3 regions of the Psychrilyobacter atlanticus DSM 19335 genome follow, and region 3 is predicted to be linked to each of the others. Evidence: riboswitches for the same ligand, from Rfam matches in the RefSeq annotation. Region 3 holds a riboswitch; each other region holds the start of a gene.
The links. Region 3 has a riboswitch for cobalamin ahead of K337_RS17690 (sirohydrochlorin cobaltochelatase). Riboswitches for the same ligand answer to the same signal wherever they lie in the genome.
Positions count from the first base shown of each region.

Region 1: it holds a riboswitch for cobalamin, as region 3 does, so the genes downstream of both, gltS (sodium/glutamate symporter) here and K337_RS17690 (sirohydrochlorin cobaltochelatase) in region 3, are expected to answer to the same signal.
Region 2: it holds a riboswitch for cobalamin, as region 3 does, so the genes downstream of both, K337_RS0115480 (sirohydrochlorin cobaltochelatase) here and K337_RS17690 (sirohydrochlorin cobaltochelatase) in region 3, are expected to answer to the same signal.

Region 1 covers NZ_KE384548.1:1,015,798-1,022,838, reverse strand. The annotation lists gene asnS (asparagine--tRNA ligase) at 1-1,341, opposite strand, end outside; gene K337_RS0116755 (DUF896 domain-containing protein) at 1,352-1,570, opposite strand; gene gltS (sodium/glutamate symporter) at 1,949-3,136, opposite strand; cobalamin riboswitch at 3,266-3,448, opposite strand; gene K337_RS0116745 (hypothetical protein) at 3,572-4,654, opposite strand; gene K337_RS0116740 (cyclic nucleotide-binding domain-containing protein) at 4,854-5,330, opposite strand; gene K337_RS0116735 (L-lactate MFS transporter) at 5,417-6,649, opposite strand; gene K337_RS0116725 (PadR family transcriptional regulator) at 6,785-7,041, opposite strand, start outside.
Region 2 covers NZ_KE384548.1:770,515-777,555, reverse strand. The annotation lists gene K337_RS0115500 (NADH:flavin oxidoreductase) at 1-417, shown strand, start outside; gene K337_RS0115495 (mechanosensitive ion channel family protein) at 454-1,683, shown strand; gene K337_RS0115490 (sugar O-acetyltransferase) at 1,809-2,360, shown strand; gene K337_RS0115485 (ABC transporter ATP-binding protein) at 2,602-4,308, shown strand; cobalamin riboswitch at 4,522-4,698, shown strand; gene K337_RS0115480 (sirohydrochlorin cobaltochelatase) at 4,843-5,763, shown strand; gene K337_RS0115475 (FecCD family ABC transporter permease) at 5,770-6,768, shown strand; gene K337_RS0115470 (ABC transporter ATP-binding protein) at 6,765-7,041, shown strand, end outside.
Region 3 covers NZ_KE384547.1:856,544-863,584, reverse strand. The annotation lists gene K337_RS0104605 (ABC transporter substrate-binding protein) at 1-868, opposite strand, end outside; gene K337_RS0104600 (ABC transporter ATP-binding protein) at 908-1,678, opposite strand; gene K337_RS0104595 (FecCD family ABC transporter permease) at 1,672-2,685, opposite strand; gene K337_RS17695 (ABC transporter substrate-binding protein) at 2,688-3,617, opposite strand; gene K337_RS17690 (sirohydrochlorin cobaltochelatase) at 3,607-4,452, opposite strand; cobalamin riboswitch at 4,570-4,750, opposite strand; gene K337_RS0104580 (CooT family nickel-binding protein) at 4,906-5,118, opposite strand; gene amrB (AmmeMemoRadiSam system protein B) at 5,553-6,365, opposite strand; gene amrS (AmmeMemoRadiSam system radical SAM enzyme) at 6,334-7,041, opposite strand, start outside.

The sequences.
Region 1 (7,041 bases), on a different contig from region 3:
ATTTGTCATTCCTGTAACGTACATTATCATTCTTTCAAAACCTAATCCGTACCCTGAATGAGGGAATGAACCATATTTTCTAAGGTCTGTATAGAACTTATAGTCTTCCTTAGGAAGGTTGATTTCATCCATTCTTCTCTCTAATTCTTCTAAGTTATCTTCTCTTTGAGAACCACCTATGATTTCTCCAATTCCAGGAGCTAATAGATCCATAGCTCTTACTGTTTTTCCATCTTCGTTAAGCTTCATATAGAATGCTTTGATATCCTTTGGATAGTCTGTTACGAAAACTGGTCTTTTAAAATGCTCTTCAGCTAAGAATCTTTCATGTTCTGATTGAAGATCAATTCCCCACTCTACTTTAAATTCAAATTTTTTCTTTGATTTTAATAGGATGTCTACTGCTTCAGTATAAGTAACTCTAGCAAAATCATTTGCTAAAACATTGTTTAACTTATCAAATAATCCTTTTTCTACAAATTTATTGAAAAATTCCATCTCTTCAGGAGCTTTTTCCATAACATATTTAATGATATATTTTACCATATCTTCTGCTAAATCCATGTTAGCTTCTAAGGCAGCGAAAGCAATCTCAGGTTCTATCATCCAAAATTCAGATGCATGTCTAGTTGTATTTGAGTTTTCTGCTCTAAATGTAGGTCCAAATGTATATACATTTCTAAATGCAGCACAATAAGTCTCTACATTTAATTGTCCACTTACAGTTAGGTTAGTTTCCTTTCCAAAGAAGTCTTCTTTATAGTCGATATCTCCCTTATCTGTTTTAGGAACATTATCTAAGTCCATAGTCGTTACTCTGAACATCTCTCCTGCACCTTCAGCGTCACTTCCAGTTATGATTGGAGTGTGTACATATACAAACTCTTGATCTTGGAAAAATCTGTGGATAGCATATGCAACTAATGATCTTACTCTAAATACTGCTGAGAAAGCATTAGTTCTAGGTCTTAGATGTGCTATTGATCTCAAATATTCAAAGGTATGTCTTTTATTTTGTAATGGATAATCTAAGTCAGCTTTTTGGAATATCTCTACAGACGTTGCCTTGATCTCATAACTTTGTCCCTTTCCTTCTGATTTTACAAAAGTTCCAGTTACATACATAGATGTAGCTATAGATGCTCTGCTTATCTCGTCAAAATTTTCTAAGTTGTCCTCAAATACTACTTGTAGTCCGGTAAAAAATGAACCATCATTTAATTCAATAAAACCAAAACTTTTTTGACTCCTAATCTTTCTTACCCAACCAGAAATTTGTACTTCTTGATTTAAGAATTGTTCACCATTTCTGATAAGTTCTTTAACTGTTGCTTTCTTCATAAAATCCTCCCTAACTTAATTTAGTTATTTTTTTATTTAATTTTACTTCATTTCCATTTTGATCTACAACTTTTACTTGATCTAAATGTCCTTTAACTTGTGATTTAAACTGCTCCAAGTATAATGTTCTGTATTTTTGTCTTTCTATTGTTTCTTCATCTGTTAACGTTCTTTTTTTAGCTAGAGCTGAATAGTGATTCACCTTAGCTATAATGTCTTTCATTTCCACTTTAATCCTCCTATCTATACAATGCCTTAATCTTTTTCTATAAAATAAAAAAACTTCCCACTGCTAAAGTGAGAAGTCAAAATTCATACAAACCCTAAAAAAATAAAGTAAGTACGGAGACACACACAAGCAGTTCCTCGATACCCTTTGGCGTCACGTGCCAAATACGTCTAAGCCTACTGAGATTTTTATAAAAATCCTTTGGGTTAGCAGCTCCAAGGTGTTCTTCACAACTAATTCCACTACTAGTCTCCCACCGTCACTAGCTCGCTTTAGTATCTATTAGAAGTTACTCTCCTCATCTTTGCTTTTATAATTAGAAATATTATACTATTATGCTATTTAATTGTCAACTTTCTGGGACTTTTCTTTTAGTTATTATTTCACTACACTTATAAAAAAAGTTATTATCCCAACATTGAAAAAATCTATAAATAAACCTCCTACCAAAGGAATGATAAAAAATGCCTTTGGAGAAGGTAAAAATTTGTTTGTCAGAGCTTCCATATTAGCCAGAGCTTTTGGAGTCGTCCCAAATCCACACCCGCAATGACCAGAGGCCATAACCGCTGCATCATAGTCTTTTCCCATGAGATAAAAGGTTATGAAATATGCAAACCCTCCCATGAGGATAGTTTGTCCAAGGAGCATAAGGAGGAGTGGTAACGCTAACTCCTTCAATTCCCATAATTTAAAGGTCATAAGGGTCATAGATAAAAACATTGCCAGAGTAAAGTTACTCATCATAGAAATTTCATCTAATTTTATCTTATATCCCTTTGAAATATCACTTAGATTCCTTATTACTGAAGCTGTAAACATAGCTCCTATATATGAAGGGAGAACAAGCCCTATGTTTTTTAGAAGGTACGATATAAAACTTCCTATTCCCATAGCTATTATTATCTCAAAGGCTCCTACAGGAATATTTTTGCTGAGCAGCCTGCCTTCTGATAACTTAGATTCTACCTCGCTGCCTGTATGGGTTTTCTTGTCCAGTAATTTATGTTTTCCTATCAATCTTTTTGCTACGGGTCCTCCGATAATACTTCCCATTAAAAGAGCATAGGTTGCTGTGGCCATAGCTACTACTTTTGCCCCGTGAGCTCCCGCTTCTTCTAACATTGGTGCAAAAGCTCCTGCAGTTCCCGGCCCTCCAGTAGTGGATAATGACCCTGTTGCCAGTCCCAACAAGGGGCTGATATTCAGTGCCTTGGCCATCCCTACCCCTAATATATTTTGTAATACTGCCAGTAATACGGCTGCCAATAAAAACATAAATACAGGCATCCCTGCTTTCTTTAAGAGTTTAAGACTTGCAGAATAGCCGATTGTTGTAAAAAAGGCGATCATAAATACTTCCCTCAGACTGTCTTCAAAAATAATATTCAGAAGACCAGTTTCATGAGCCAATAAAGTAATTAAGGAAAATGTTCCTCCTCCTGTTACTGCTTCTGGAATGCAGAGTTCATCCAAAATTTTAATCTTATAATTTAACCATTTTCCAATATAAAGAACCCCTACTGCTACTGCCAAAGTCTCTATTATCCCTAATCTTATTTCCATTTTTTTATTCTTCCCCCTTAAAATTATCAAACATAGTAAGCTAAAATTACAACTTTATATTTTTCATGATAATATTAAAAGCGGAGAACTGTCGTTCTTCTATTCATCGTCATACCTCCATCCTCGTGGTTGATGACAAAGTTAAAGGCAGGTCTCCTGGCTTAGTTTCAACCTACTCACATACGCCTTCCCAGATTTTATCCAGTGGCAAATTATGTTTTCGTCTACATTACAGTGGCGGGACCGCGGAGGATTTTAACCTACTTCCCTATTAATTCTATTTGATTAGAAACCTCTAACTCTGTTATTTAATTGTTATATCGATATAATATACTATGTATTTTATATTTTGTTCAAATATATATAATTTATATTAAAAAGATTATCTATTTTTTATATTATTGAAATATGAACCTATAATTTTTGATAATAGTTTTATTTATTTTTGCTCCCGCAATGACAGCAGGTAGGCAGGAGAGCGTGTTTTATCTCATGGCATTCCGGACACTCCTCAAAGAGTTTTGTTCCGCAAGATGGACATGAATAGGGTTTATCTTTTTCCGCAGTATGGTTGTGGGGCAACGTTACCTTGCCAACGGTTCTTCTAGTCCAATATAAAAACTTTCTCGGCCCCCTTCTGATAGGGTATTCACATACCGGACATAGGAATTTTTCATATCCGTCCCGATATTGCTTTAAAAGCCATTGTTTCTTTGGGTTAGTTATTATATTTATGAGATATATGATGATTTTTACCACTGTAAGCAGGAGTCCCAGTATTAAGATATATTTAAAATACCGGGATGGGAAATATTTGTGGATAACTAAGAAGATCTTAAAAAATACTGCCACTCCATAACCTATAAAGAGAAGATAGTAATTGCTGGACTTTTTCTTAAGGATAAGATATATTCCACCCAATAAAAATGGGAAGAGAATAGATATCTGTAAAAAAGCCAGTTTCAAATTATGATTTTTTAGGAGTTCCCTGTATTGTTTTTGGGCATTCTCCCTTTGATCTTTTAGTTTTTTTCCTATCTCCTGTTTCTCAATCTCCAGTCTTTGTTTTTTTTCTATAATTTGAGCCAATTCCATATTTAATCTCTGGTAGGTTTTCTGACTCTTTAAAAAAGTTTCCACACTTCTACTTAGCTGCTGTTCTTCGGATTTCGAGATTACCTTAGAATTTTCAAGGGCCAGTTTTTTTAGAGCCATCAATTGATTTATGGTATTCTGTAAATTCCCAGAACTGTTTTTAACTATAGCGATCTCATTTTCATTCTTCACTTGTTTTCTTGTAAGGTTCTCTATTTGATTTTTCAGCTCTTGTTCCTCTGTGATTAAGCCGGGTTCCAGATATGATTGTTCTATCTTATTGTATCTAGGACCCTTTATAGATTCTATATCCTCTAAAAGAAACCCCAGGATCCAAAATACCAGGATACCAAAAATAACTACAAAACTTTTGATTAAAAAACGATACAGCCAGGGTCCTTTGGAATTTTCTATATTTTTCATAATTAACTCCTCCTAAAAATTTATATCCTCTATCTTACCAAAGGAATCTTTTAATTCCTTTATTTTGGCATTATTATACAACTCAATCATCGGCATTTACAAGGATATGGATGGGATAAATATTTAGACGGCTTTAAATTAAATATAAAAAGAACCAGAGAATCTTCTGGTTCTTTTTGACATTTTAATTTTGTTGAAATTAAAGATTTCCGCTCTCCTCTATGAGGATATAGTCCATAATTATATCCTTCATCCCCTTGAGAGCTCTAGCCAGATCTCTTGCCTCGTTGAGTATAATTTTTCCAAAGAGTTTGGGGTTATCTTTTTCTAAAAGGTAGAGAGTCATCTTGGGGATTACTGCCAGAACAACATCTGTATTGGCAGTTGCTGTAACAATTTGTTTCTGGATACCTATTGGAGAAGCCATTCCAAAAATTGATCCCGGTCCGAACTTAGATAATCTCCTGCCGGCAACGGTAACTTTGATCTCTCCCTCTAAGAGAAGGTAGGAATCTCCCGGGGAGTCTCCCTCTTCAAAGATGTTTTCACCGGCACTATAGCTTTTTTCTGAAAGGCTCTCTATAAATGAATGAATGTCGTCTTTGTCCACTCCACCAAATAAAGATGTCTTTGGCAGAAGTTCAATAATCTTATCTTTAAGTTTATCTTCAGGCATAATAACCCCTCCTTATATTAGGTTATTACTTTTTTTTTTGAATTTCCTTTTACTATTCAAAATTTATTTTTTAATTTATCTCTGTTTTAATTTAAATCTGTATTTATTTTAATCTCTCTAACTTTTTTTTCTTTAAGCACTAAAATTGATATCAAAATTCCTATAATTGCACTTACTATTGTGGGATAAAAAACATATATATAGCTCCCAAAAGAATCTTTAATAATCCCTGATGTGACACTTGAAACTACTGCTCCTACTCCATATGCTGTAAACAGGAAACCATAATTTCTTGCATAATTTTTTGCTCCAAAAATATTAGAGACAGCAGTTGGAGCAATTGCAAGCCAACCACCTAATATAAACCAGAACATTGAAAATGATACGATATAAAATATAACGTTACCCTTACCTGAATTTAACATTATTATGGAAGCTAGAATAATAAGGCCAAAGGAAATTATCGCAGTTTTTTCAAATTTAATTTTATCAGTAATGACACCAAATACAGGCCGTCCTAACCCGTTAAATACAGCGAACAATGCAACGGAAAAAGCACTCATTTTTGGATTAAGTCCAATAATTTCCTGTGCAACAGGACTTGAAATCCCAATGGCCATAAGACCGGTAAATGTACCTATAGCGAAACATGTCCATAAAATATAAAATTTTCTATCGATCAGTACTTTCTTTAAAGGCAGATCTGAAGAGGTATCTTTATTTTTAACGATATTTCCTTCAACTTCTTCCTCTTTATTTGGAAATCTTAAAGGAAGTGCAAAAATTAATATTATTACAAAAAAAGCCAGACTTAAGATTCTGAAAGAAGAAAATACTCCAAAATATTCAATTAGAAGTCTGGATATTGGTGCTGTGACAAAAGGTGATAATCCAAACCCAGAAAGTGTCAGACCTACGGCCATTCCTTTTTTGTTCGGAAACCATTTTGCAGAAACAGCCATAGGGGCACCGTAAACAATACCTACACCTATACCACCAATAATTCCATAAGTTACTGTAAGCATTTCAATGCTGTTTGCTAAACTAGATAAAAACCATCCAAGTGAGACAATTGCTCCACCAAATAAAGTTATATTCCTTGGGCCATATTTTTCAATGAAATTTCCTGCTAGTGGCATTGATAATGCGTAAAAAATTAAAAATGTCATATATGGCAGGGAACTCTCTGTAGAACTTATGTTTAAAATTTCTTCCAGAGGTTTTCTGAAAATACTCCAGGAATATACCGATCCCAAACACATATAGATAATTACCCCTAAAAAAATAAAAATTGTTCTTTGCTTAACCTTTGATATCATACTTCAACTCCTTTTTTTCCAAAAAAAGACCAAAAGAGCCCCCTTTGTTTAAAGAGAGCTCTTCTGCCATTTTAAGAAATATTTTTTTTATTAATTTAAGCAGCCTGAGCTGCCTCATCGTCTGTAACTTCATTTTTATACCTCTTCTAATTCTTCAAAAAGTACCATTGCTTTTTCTTTTGCAATAGTTAAAACGTCTATTCCTTCATCGGTAATAAAATAATAATTTCTATTTTTACCATTTATTAATCTTACTTCTTTTTTTAATAAATTTTCATTTTCCATTTTAGTTAAAAGTGGATAGATAGTGCCGGGACTAATTTGATACCCATAGTTTTTTAATTCTTCAATCATCCAAAGTCCAAAAAAAGGTTCTTTTTTAGCCTGAATTA
Region 2 (7,041 bases), on a different contig from region 3:
ACAAAGGATATTTTTGATGACAACTTTATTTTGGGGATTAGGATAGGAGGAAATGAGCCTACCTTAGAAGAGGGAATCTATATTGCAAAAGAAGTTGAAAAAGCAGGGGTGGATCTAATCCATGTATCTAGTGGAGTCCCTGACCCTGCGTTCAAGCAGGATAGGAAGGTAGATATGCCATCAGACTTTCCTCTGGACTGGGTAGTATATCTGGGAGTAGAGATAAAAAAACATGTTAAAACACCTGTAATAGCTGTAAGAGCTATTAAAAAAGAAGTTGAAGCCAGTTATTTAATTGAAAATAACCTGGTAGATTTAGTGGCTGTTGGAAGAGCCATGATATCTAGACCCCACTGGATCTCTTGGGCTAAAAAAAAATATAGGTTTAGGAAAAATACAGGGGGAAAACTCTTATAAGTTAGACTTAACAGTAAAAAAAATAGGAGAAATGCTATGAATGAATTTTATAATACAATCACTGAATATTTAAATGTAAGCGGACATTATCAAAGGATTTTTATTGTAGGGATAATAATGGTACTCACCTTAATAATAGCTATCATTATGCATTATATTACAAGCTACATAATAAAAAACCATTTGATTAAATTGATTGAAAAAAGTGAAACCAAATGGGATGACTTTTTAATTGAAAATAATGTTTTTAAGTATTTGAATGCTTTAGTACCGTTAATTGTTTTTGAAATTATGATAAGAAAATTAAATTTTTTTAAATCTTTTTTTGAAAAGACTATAGATATTGGGATGGTAATAATATTTACCCTTATTGCAAATGGGATTTTGTCGGTATTCAGTGATATTTATAGTACATACAGTATTTCTAAAAGGCGACCTATTAAGAGTTACCTCCAGGTTATGAGTTTATTTTTAGTGGTTGTAGCTGCGACAATATCTGTAGGAATAATTATGGATAAATCACCCCTTAAAATTTTAAGTGGGATAGGTGCAATGACAGCTGTGATTATGTTGATTTTCAAAGATGCTATTTTGGGGTTTGTTGCCAGTATTCAATTAGCGGCTAACAATATGGTCGGGATAGGAGACTGGATCGAGATGCCGAATCAACTGGCTGATGGAGATGTTATAGAGATCAATCTAACCAATGTAAAGGTTCAAAATTTTGATAAGACTATTACAACTATTCCCAGTTATGCCCTTGTCAGCAACTCTTTTCGAAATTGGAAGGGAATGCAGTCTACAGGAAGCAGAAGGATAAAAAGATCTATATTTTTAGACAGTAATAGTGTAAAATTTTTATCTTTGGAAGAAGTTAAAGAGTATAAAAAAATAGACCTTTTAAAGGATTATATTGAAAAGAAGGAAAGGGAGATAGATGATTCCAATAGGGATAAAAATATTATGTCTACTCCTATCAACGGTAGAAGACTTACAAATATTGGAATGTTCAGAGCTTATGTAGAACTATATCTAAAAAGTAGTCCATATATCAATCAAAATTTAACTCTATTAGTTAGGCAGCAAGAACCTACATTTCAGGGGATTCCCCTTGAGATATACTGTTTTGCCAAAACTATTGTATGGCAGGAGTATGAAGGGATTCAATCGGATCTCTTTGAACATCTCATACCGACAATCCATGCATTTGATCTGGCAGTATTTCAAAATCCTACGGGGAATGATCTGAGGATGTTAAGGAAATAAGAGGCTGAGGCCTCTTTTTTTGATAAAAAATTGTTTTAGATGGTAAATGTAGTATACTTAAACTGAAAAAATTGTTTTATAGTTATCAATAATTAAACTAATTTAAGTAATAGAGGAGAAGATGTATGAAGAGTGAAAAAGAAAAGATGCTGGCTGGGGAGTTATATTTTTCTGGAGATCAGAATCTGATGGATGATAGGCTTATGGCAAGGATGTTAATTTCTGAGTATAATTCTACCAAACCAATAGAAGAAGAGGAAAGAAAAGAAATCCTGAAAAGATTAGTTGTTGTAAAGGGTGGGATAAAAATAGAACCTCCATTTTATTGTGACTATGGGTATAATATAGAGATAGGAAAAAACTTTTATGCCAATTTTTCATGCACTATATTGGATGTAAATAGAGTAATCATTGGTGACAATGTGATGTTTGGACCAAATGTCCAGGTGTATACAGCAACACATCCATTAGATGCCAAAGAGAGGGTAAAAGGGCTGGAATCTTCTAAACCCATAACAATAGGTGACAATGTTTGGATTGGAGGAGGAGCTATCCTTCTACCAGGTGTAACCATTGGGAAGAATACCACTATAGGAGCAGGAAGTGTCGTAACCAAAGATCTTCCGGAAAATGTGTTTGCTGGAGGGAATCCTTGTAAAATCATAAAAAAAATATAAAGTTTATAGATGAATTAAAGTTTATAAAAATTTGGGTTATGACAGATTTGGATCTAATGTCACATAGCTGATGAGTATAGTAAAAATCTTAGGGAGAAATTTCTCCCTTTTTTTATTCTGTAAATGGAGGATATAGTTTTATTTGAAAAGATATGATAAGATGATTTTAAAGGGAAATTTCATACGATCCTTGAAAAGACCGATAATTTATTAATATAAAATTAAAATCAAAGGAGCTAAAATGAACGAATTAAAATCATTTATAAAATATTATAGACCCCATATTAAATTATTAATGTTTACATTAGCCTGTGCTGTACTACTTGCATCACTGGATTTAATTTTTCCAAAAGTGATTCAAATAGTAATAGATAAAGTAATTCCGGCAAAAGATCTGAAAACATTTTATTATATATCTGTTGGATTAATATTTATGTATTTAATGAGATATGCTGTCAGTTACTGTCAGCTGTACTATGGAAATGTTCTAGGAATTAAGATAGAGACCAAGATGAGAAAGGAATTATTTACTCATATTCAAAAGTTATCTTTTGGTTATTTTGATAACAATAAAACCGGAGTAATTATGTCAAAATTAGTAAATGATCTGAGCGGGATATCGGAGTTAGCCAATCATGGCCCTATAGACCTATTTATTGCTGTAATCAGATTAGCAGGAGCTTTTGCATTAATGATCACTTTAAATGTAAAATTAACCTTGGTTATATTTTCAGTTTTACCCTTTATGATCTACTTTTCTATCACTCAAAAATGGAAGATGAAGATGGCATTTGGTAAAACCAGAAAAAAAATAGCAGATATAAATTCCTGTGCTGAGGAAAGCATTGGTGGGATTAGGATAGTAAAGCAATTCAATAATGAAAATTATGAGATAGATAAATTCGAGGAAAAAAACCAGGAATTTCAAGAAGCTAAAAAAGAAACTTATAAAACTACTGCTGTTTTTTTCTCAGGAATCCATATATTTATGAACCTTATGCAGTTTATAGTAATATTTTATGGAGGATATTTAATATTGCACGGAGAGTTAACCTATGGTATCTTAATTAGTTTTCTCTTGTATTCCTATAGATTTATGGAGCCTATCAGAAAGATGATGATCTTGGTTCAAAGTTATCAAAAAGGAATGGCAGGATATAGAAGGTTTCAGGAGATGATGGAAATAACTCCACAGATAAAAGAGGTGGAAAATCCAATAATTTTAAAGGAAATAAAAGGAGAGATACAGCTGCAGGATGTAAATTTCTCCTATAAAAAATCATCTTTAATTTTAAATGAATTTAATTTGAAAATAAAATCTGGAGAAAATATAGCCATAGTAGGATCTAGTGGTGTAGGAAAATCAACTATTTCAAATTTGATTCCAAGGTTCTATGATATTGATTCTGGAAGGATAACTATAGATGGAACAGATATAAGTAAGATAAAATTAACTTCTCTTCGAGGGAATATAGGGATTGTCCCTCAGGAGGCATTTTTATTTGGGGGAACGATAAGGGAGAATATAAGCTATGGTAAGTTAGGTGCAGCTGAAGAAGACCTTGTAGAAGCATCTAAGAACGCCAACATATATGAATTTATAATTAGTTTACCAAAGGGATTTGATACTTTGGTAGGAGAAAGAGGAGTCAAACTTTCCGGAGGGCAAAAGCAAAGGATATCTATAGCCAGGATATTTTTAAAAAATCCAAAGATATTGATATTGGATGAAGCTACTGCATCTTTAGATAATATTACAGAAAAATTAATCCAGGAAGCCCTTACGACACTATCCAAAAACAGAACTACTATAACTATAGCTCACAGGCTTTCAACTATCATAAATTCTGACAGAATTGTAGTTATGGATAAAGAAGGTGTGGTAGAAACTGGAACCCATGAGGAACTATTAAAATTAGAAGGATCCTATGCTAAACTTTATCGTTAGACGAGTAACTAGTAACTCTCTTTATGACAGTTTTCCAATTTTGACATAAAAAAGGAAAGTAATATAACTCACGGCATACATTCAATTTTTAATCTGTATAAAAAACAGTTACTTTTTATTAAAAAATATTAATTTTAAATTAAAAAAATTAATGTTGAATTAAAAGAAATACGTTGTAAAAAAAAAGTAAACATGGTATAAAGTTAATGACAATTTAATAAAATATAATCTTGGTTCGATTTGTATCGATTAAAAGGGAAGTGGGTGAAAATCCTACACGGTCCCGCCACTGTAAGACAGATGAAAATAGTATACCACTGAAGCAATTCGGGAAGGGCTATGAGTAAGGTGAAGTCAAGTCAGGAGACCTGCCAGATTATTTTTACGAACTTGCGAGGACAAGGATGTAGACATTTGTAGCTTTTGCTGTATAAAATGTTCTAGTTCCCTAAGTTTTAGGGGACTTTTTTTTACGAAAAAAGAGACAATTTCATCTTATTTTTTATTCTCAAAATTAAACTCAGGAGGAAAAAAATGAAAAAAGTGTTAGTAGTATTAGTGATGTTGGTAATGGGTGTAACATTATTAGCAAAGGGAGCAGTACATGAACCATCAAAGGATCTGTTTAAGGCAGAAAAAAAAGCTATTGTATTAGTAAGTTTTGGGACAACATATCCAGAAACAAGAGCAAAAACGATTATGGCTTTAGAGAAAGAATTTAAAAATTCATATCCAGATTTTAAAGTAGTAACTGCTTTTACATCTAGAATTATCATGAGAAGAATTAAAAAGAATGAAGGGATTACTTTTAATAATCCAAGTGAGGCACTAGATATATTAAAAAAAGAAGGATATACACATGTGTTAGTCCAAGGAACACATATTATGAACGGATTAGAATCTGAAACTTTAAAGAAAGAAGTTGCCTTACATGAGGGAGATTTTAAAGTATTAAAAGTTAGTGACCCCTTATTAACATTGTTAGCTGATTATAAAGATACTGCATCAGCATTAGCTCCTACTTATAAAGTTTTAAAGAAAGATGAAGCAACTGTATTTATCGGGCATGGTACTCACCATCCAGCAAATTCTGCATATTCTATGATCGAAAATGTATTCCATGAGTATTATTCTGAAAATGTATTCTTTGGAACTGTAGAAGGGTACCCTACATTAGATACAATAATTAAACAATTAAAAACAAAGAAAATTAAACATGTAAATTTATATCCATTTATGATAGTTGCTGGAGATCATGCACACAACGATATAGCTGGAGAGATGAAGGAAGAATTAGAAAAAAATGGGTTTACTGTAAAAGCTCACATGGTTGGTTTAGGAGAGAATGAAGGGATCAGAAAGATATATGTTAAACATGCAGAATTTGGGTTGACTCATGAAAAAGAAAATATGTTAGCTAAAAAGAAAGAGTATGCAAATGGGATGCAACCGTAGAAATTTATGAAAAAACATTTTAAATTGTGGACAATAATTGGAATAATACTATTAATTCTTTCAGTATTCTTCTACCTTCAAATGGGATATATAAAAATTCCATTAAAGGAAGTGATAGAGAGTATAAAAGGCGGGGAGGGAGCTCCTAATTGGTATATTATCCATGAAGTGAGATTACCGAGGATTCTCACTTCGATCTTAATAGGTTCAATTTTATCCATGTGCGGATTGGTATTTCAAGGGGTTTTATTAAACCCCTTGGCTGATCCATATACATTGGGGATCTCAAGTGGTGCTTCATTTGGTGCTGCTCTTGCTATAGTTCTAAACATAACAGTTTTTGGAATTTTCAGCACACATATAGTTTCATTTATATTTGCAATACTCTGTTTGGCAGTTGTTATCAAGATGGGATCTTTTGAGAGGAAGATGAATCCTACTTCTATAATATTAGGAGGAATAATAATTGGAGCTTTCTTCTCTGCAGGATTAAGTTTTTTAAAGTATTTAGCTGACGAGGGTGTAGGGGCTATTATATTTTGGCTGCTTGGGAGCTTTACCGGGAAATCATGGATGGAAGTCAGTATCTTGAGTGCAATATGGGTCTTTGGATTCGTATTTTTTTGTTATTATGCAGAAGATTTAAATATACTAGCATTGGGAGAAAAAAGTGCTATCTCGTTGGGGATAAACCCCAGCAGGATCAGGAGGATATTATTGGTTGTCAGTTCGATCTTATCAGCTGTAGCAGTTTCTACCTGTGGAATAATAGGATTTGTAGGACTTGTAGTACCTCATCTTCTCCGATTCATCATGGGAACAGACAATAAAAAATTAATTATAGGCTGTGCTATATGGGGTGGAGTTATTATGGGAGCTGCTGATAATGTAGTCCGAGTAGTATTACCTAATGATATTCCTGTAGGAGTAATCACATCACTACTAGGAGCACCTTTCTTTGCTCTGATTTTTAGGAAAAAGATGGGAGGAGGAAATCTGAGATGATAGATATAAAAAAAATAAACTATTCTATAGATGGAACTCAAATCTTAGATGACCTGTCTTTCAAATTTGAGAAGGGTAAATTTTATGGAATATTAGGACCCAATGGAAGTGGAAAAACTACTTTTTTGGATATCTTAAGTGGATATAAGAATGCCACAGAATCTGAAATTTATATTGAAAAAAAGGAATTAAAGGAATATTCTCATTTAAAGTTAGCAAAAAAAATTGCAATAGTACCGCAAAAATTTGATATAGTTTTTCCTTTCTCTGTTT
Region 3 (7,041 bases):
CGTTATTTTTCACAGCCGTTATATCACTCCAAGCTTTTCTCTGTTTTATATTTTCAACGGCCTCTTCCATCTGTTCTTTAGATGGTGCTTGATAGACTCCTGTTCCTTTAATTGTACTTTTTAAACTTATATTTTTTACTATTACATCTGGGTTTCTACTAATTACAGCTTCTGAATCTACTTGAGCTACATTTACTTTCCCACCTACATTTTCAAATACATTCTCTCCTCCTGAAGCTACAATCATATTATAGTAGTAACTCCCTGGAAAAGATGTATAATAATCTTTAGCATCTTCCCAATAAACAGTTCTTTTTTTTACACCTTTTAATTTTTTCTGAATATATTCTAATGGTTCATTATGATATCTTTCAAACTTCTCTGCTTCCTTTTCTTTCCCAAATATTATCCCAATATTCTTAACCTGGTTATGAAAATCATTGGTGTCATAACCAGATACCACAATTACTTTTATTCCAAAAGGAGCTAATTTTTTTTCTGCTTCTTTATAAACTCCATTAGATGGTAAAATAACTACTTCAGGTTTTAATTTTATTATTTTTTCATAGTTTAAGCTCTTTTGATTTTTACCTACTACATCTTCTACATTAAAATTACTCCAATACTCCCTATCTTGAGCTGTATTCATGTCAACAGCAATTACTTTATCTATCGCTCCACAAGCTCTAATCAACTCATTGTTATATCTTAGAGTCACTACTGCTCTTTCTACAGGCACTGAAATGTCTATCTGCCTTCCTACATTATCAGTTATAGTAACTAGCTTTCTACTATTTGCTACTGCTAATGTCCCCATAATAAAATTTAATATCATTACTAATAAAAATAACCTCTTTCTATTTTTCATCCTTCCCCCTATTTTATATTTTCGACTTATCCATAAAACTTAATAAACTATCTCAGTTGGAAGATAAGTGATAGATAGTTTCTGAGTGGATATATTCCTTGAAATTTCTGTCTCCACATTAAATACATCCCTAAAAAACTCCCTTGAAAAAACTTCTTCTGCACTTCCTTTATCCCAAAGTTTCCCATTTTTTAAAGCTATTATTTCATCACAGTAAAGGGAAGCTATGTTCATATCATGTACCGCTGCAACTACTGTAATCGATAGAGATTTTAATATCGCCATTATTTGAAGTTGATACCTTATGTCTAAATGATTGGTTGGCTCATCCAGTATTATAATATCAGCTTCTTGAGCTAAAGCCCTTGCAATTAAGGCTCTTTGACGCTCTCCCCCTGAAAGACTTAAAAAAGCCCTCTCTTTATATTCTTTCAGTCCCAGCTTTTCAATTGCTCCACTTACAATTTTTCTATCCTCTCCATTATAAGATCCTAAAAAACTTTTGTGTGGATACCGTCCCATAGTTACCATCTCAGATACGCTAAAATCAAATTCACTTCCTCCATGCTGAGATACCACTGCCATCTCCTTGGCTAGTTCCTTAGAACTAATCACCTTAAGGCATCGGCCTTTTAGATCTATTTTTCCTTCACCTTTTAGAGTTCTATATATATTTTTCAAAAGTGTCGATTTACCGCTGCCATTAGGTCCTACTATTCCTATAAACATTCCCTTTCCTACATCAAAGGATATATTTTCTATTAGATTTTTCTCTTCTATTTCATAGGATAAATTCTTTATCTTTAACATCTCTTCCCTCCAAAATTATATCCTCTTTTTATTATCCATAGAAAAAACGGTCCACCTAGAGCCGAAGTAAGAATTCCAATAGGCAGTTCCTCTGGGATAAAAATAATTCTTGAAACTGTGTCTGCTCCCATGATGAATATCCCACCAAAAATAACACTTAGAGGTATTAATTTTCTATGGGAAGCTCCTGTTACCCTTCTTGTTATATGAGGAATAATCATTCCAACAAATCCAATGGTTCCTGTTAATGCCACTACCGAGCTTGTCAAAAGTGAAGATAGGATAATTAAAAATAACTTCAGTTTTTCTGTTTCTATCCCTAAAATACGAGCCTCTTCCTCCCCTAATAAAAGTAGATCTAACTCTTTGGAGAGACAGAGTCCTATTATGACAGCTAAAATTAGAATAACTCCAGAAAATAATAGTTTATTCCACTGGGCACCACCTAAACTTCCAGTCATCCAAAACATGGCATTTCTCACTTTAGAATCATTTTTTACCCAATAGATAAGTAGATTTATTAGTGATGAAAATACTGCTGATACGGCTATCCCTGTGAGAACTAATCTTCCCGATGAATAATCTCCCCTTGTCAAACGGATCACTATAACAGTAGCTAAAAATGCTCCTAAGAACGCTCCTCCCTCCACAGAAAATCCACCTAAATTAAAAAACATCGCTGTAATGGCTCCTGCTGCTGAACCACTTGAGATACCTAATATATAGGGGTCAGACAAGGGGTTTTTTGTTACTGCCTGCATAAAAACCCCTACTAATGCAAGGGCGCCTCCTGTTATAAATCCTAATATTGCTCTGGGAAATCTGATTTTCCAAATAATAACTTCTATCCCCTTACTCCAGGTTCTTGTAAAGATCTCTAAGTTACTGGCTTTATTAAGGGCTACCTTCCATACAGTGGTAAATGGTATGTCTACTGCACCTAAGTTTACTGCTAAAGTAAATACCATTATTAATACAAGAGCATATATAAAAATCTTTTTTTTCATCTCTACATCTCCTGATAAAATCCATGAGCCAGGTGTTCAATAGCTTTTCCTATCCTTGGCCCCGGTGAAATTTCTGCTAAAGATACAACAACAAATTTATTTTCTTTTACAGCTTCCAGTTCCTTTGTAAATTCATTTTCCTTTAAAAAATCAATTTTTCCTTGGGCTTCATCATTGCCATAATCCACTATTATTACTACATTAGGATCCTTTTCCAAGATGCTTTCCCAGCTTACTGTAGCATAGTTCCCTTGAATATTTTCAAATATATTTTCACCTCCTGCTTTGGTGATGATATCATTTCCAAGGCCAGATCCTGCTACCACAAAAGGAGCTTCCTTTCCTGAATCATAGGCAAATACTCTTATTGTTTTTTTATCTCCTTTCAATTGCTTTGCTTTTTCCACTGTTTTTTTCAAAGAATCAACTATTTTCTCAGCTCTATCTTCTACATCAAATATTTTTCCAAGGGTGATATAATCTTCATAAACATCTTCTACTTTTGCTCCCTTTTCTAAAGATGAGATTATATATGGATTTACTCCATTTTCCATTAGTTCTTCTACTCCTGCAAGTCTTTTAGGATTCAACGATGAATGCCATCCGCTTACAAAATCAGGCTCAACAGAATAAAAAACTTCTTTAGATGGGTATCTCTCAGAAAGTATAGGCACTTTATTATAGGCCTCTTTTAATTCTGAAAGAATTTCATTATCTGCCCAGCATGTCCCGGCCATCTTGTCCTCTAATCCCAATGAAAGAAGAATTTCTGTCATAAAATGGGAAGTTGTCACTGCTCTTTTAGGAGATTCAGTAAAAGTAACCTCATATTTTTTATTTCCGTCACTAAAATTTACAGTAACAGGTGTATATGCATAAGATACCAAAGATAAACTCAAATATACTCCCGCAATAATATTTTTAATTTTCATTATTTTCCCCCTTTAAAATATTTTCTTTCTTTTTCTTTATATCTTCAACCTCAAACTTTATAAGGTCATCTATATGATCAATGAAAAGATCCTGTACCTCTCTTCTCTCTCCCATTCCTATCATAGAAACTTCTATTCCTATCCCCTTTTCTTCCAATGCCTCTTTCCAGTCTCCAGCTATATCTTCCTCTGCATGAACTCCTGCTACTACCATCAAAGGAACTAAAGTTGCCTCTTTTATCCCATTCATTTCCAGATCTTCCATAACTTCTTCTAATCCAGGGTACCCCTCTACTGTCCCTACAAAAATATGTTTATATCCTTTTTTCTGTATGGTATATTGGAGCATCCCATAGGCTGAAGCTGCATGATGATCCGTCCCATGACCTATTAAAACAATTGGTCTATCCGAATATTCTTTATTAAAAATATCAGCTACATCCATATAATCTTTTGTCTGAGTCAAGAGGCCAGAACCAATTTTAATCTCTTTAAACTCGCCTTTATATTCATCTACCTCTTGCTTCATACAGTCTGCTTCAATTCCATTTATTATATGAGTTGCTTGTACTATAATATGAGTAAATCCCTCTTCTTTCATTTTTTTTATTGCTTCATTTGGAGTTAATTTTCTGATCCCCTCCTCTTTGAATATTTTCTTTATTATCATCCTCGATGTATAAGCTTCCCTAATCTCAAACTCTTTAAACTCTTTTTCTATACGCTTGTTAATTGTTTCCAAAGAATTTTCTCTTGCTTTTTTTCTACTGGTCCCAAAATGAACCAACAAAATTCCCCTCTTTATTCTTCCTTCTTTTTTTTCTGCCAACACCATCTTCACAACTCCCCCAATTAATTTTATAATCTTCCAGGTAATAAAAAAACCCTGAGTAACCTCAGGGTAAAGATACGACAAAAAAAGTAGTATCTATACCCTCGTCCTCGCAAGTAATATAAAAAATAATTTAAGGCAGGTATCCTGGCTCAGTTTCATCCTACAAGCAACCTTCCCAGAGGTAATTCTCCAGTGGTATTTGCCTTCGTCAACTTTACAGTGGCGGGACCGCGGAGGCATCTAACCTCTCTTCCCTTTTAAACTCCATTAAAGAAGTACCTTAAAATAATTTATCATTCAGATGAACTATACTAGTTCTTTTTTCAAAAGTCAACATTTTTATTTTTTAATAAAATCTATACATTTTTTTATTCTAACAAATCTGCTTTAAAATTATTTAAACACAAAAAAACACGGATATCCCGTGTCTAATTAAAATATATATAAGTAGTTCTAGAAGTTAAGTGGTGCTAATCTATATGTTTCTCTGACTGCATTCCCTTCAATCACTAATTTTGAATTTGTCATCTCTATTACTTTTCCTGCTATTACTTTTTCCTTACCTTTGAAATTCTTTACAATAAATGCCCCGTTTTCTTTTTTAAAAGAAACCATATTTTCCATAACTACCTTTGTCTCATTTAAATTTTTAAAAAATAATTTCATTTCCATCCCTCCTGATATATCTTAAATAAATAATAATTTAATTTTATATACATATAATATATCATTATAACTTTAAAGTCAAGTATTATTTATTTAATTTATCATTATATATATTAAACATATCTTAAATATATGAAAGATGCGCTCTTCAGTTTTATTTTAAATCATTTTGTGTTTTTTACAAACTAAAAAAGTATAGGTTCATGCTTTTAATATATAAATAGATGTTGAACGATATATTAAAAGCATGTTTTTCTATTTGAATTGATCATTAATTTCTCCTTATTTAATATATTTTAGTACTCAACTAAAAAAAACGTGATGTTATATCCAAACAAGCTCAACCTAATTTTTTATAAATTTTATTTATTTTGTCCCCTAGATAATAAAAAAAGGTAAAAGGATAGACTCCTCTTACCTTTAAAATCAAATATTTACTTATATACTAAAAAAGTTATATAGTCTACAACCTCCTCCATGGGATAATTCTCCCCTGAATTCCCCCTCCTTAAAATTTCTACCTTAGGATCCCCTGCCACCAATTTACTATACTCTAAAAGAGTCATAATAGGTCCATATCCGCATATACTTAGATTATATTCTTCTACTGTCTCCTCCAGTCCTTGGCTATCTAGTTCCATTATCCTGTCTATGGCTAACTGATCTAATTTATATCCCAATTCTTTTTTTACATAGTGGGAAAAGTCAGAAGATGCTATCACCAGAATTTTTTTTCCTTGTTTTTTAGCAGTTTCATATATTTTTTCAGCCAGATATTTCGCATTTTTATAACTTTGAATCTTCATTGTTATAGGAACTATTTTAAATTTACTCTCTATAAAGTATTTTAAAAACGGCAGCATGACCTCTCCAGAATGTTCATATTTATGTGCATCTTCCGAATATGACAAATCCAATTCTTTTTCAAAATCAAGGTCTATCTCCAAGTCACCCATAGGAGAACCCCAGATTTTATTTGTATCTAGACTTATAGCCCCTCCATAACCTGTATGACTAGGATTTACTATAATTACAGTCTCAATGTCTTTTCCCTTTAAGGTATTAAAAAAATGAACTGCAGATGGTCCTGAAAATTCATAACCTGCATGGGGGACTATTCCTCCTAATATCTCACAATCTATTTTTTTAGGAGATTCTATTCTTAAAAAAAATTCAATCATCTCTTCAATTTCTTCTTTTTTAGAAGGGTAAAACTTACCCTTTACAAACTCCTCCCTTTTTTTCATAGCTCCCTCCCGTCTCCACGACCTTCTCTCCACACTTTTTACATCGGCCATCCTCACCTAATCCTAGCATTTCTACATTCCATCCATCCCTTTGAACAAGTAAATTTCCACAACTACAGACTGTATCTAAGTCTATCCCTGCATTCCCTATATATACATAGTTCAAGTATTTTTTAGCTACCTCATGAAATTCTAAAAGAAGTTTTTTTTCTGTCGCTGGAGTCTTCAGCTTATAACTAGGATAATATCCATTTATATGTAAAACAATATTTGATCCCAATTCATCCCTTACCCACTTAACCATCTCTATAAATGTCTCCCTATCATCATTTAGTTTAGGCACCAATAAAAACTCTATCTCTAGATGCTTATTCCTCCCAGTTATTACTTTCAAGGTGTTTTTAACTCCTTCTAAAGTCCCACCTAATTCAGAGTAAACTTCTTCTGTAAATCCTTTTAAATCTACACTAAACCCATCTATATATGGAGTTAATTCCAACAGAGGTTCCCTTTCTATAAATCCATTGGTTATCATCATAGTTTTTTTAGAGCAGCATTTCGCTAATTTTGCCACATCCAGCATAAATTCATACCAAACGGTAGGTTCGTTATAGGTAAATGCTACTCCAAATCCTTTAAAATTTCTCAATATATCCTCATAGGTATATTCCTTAGC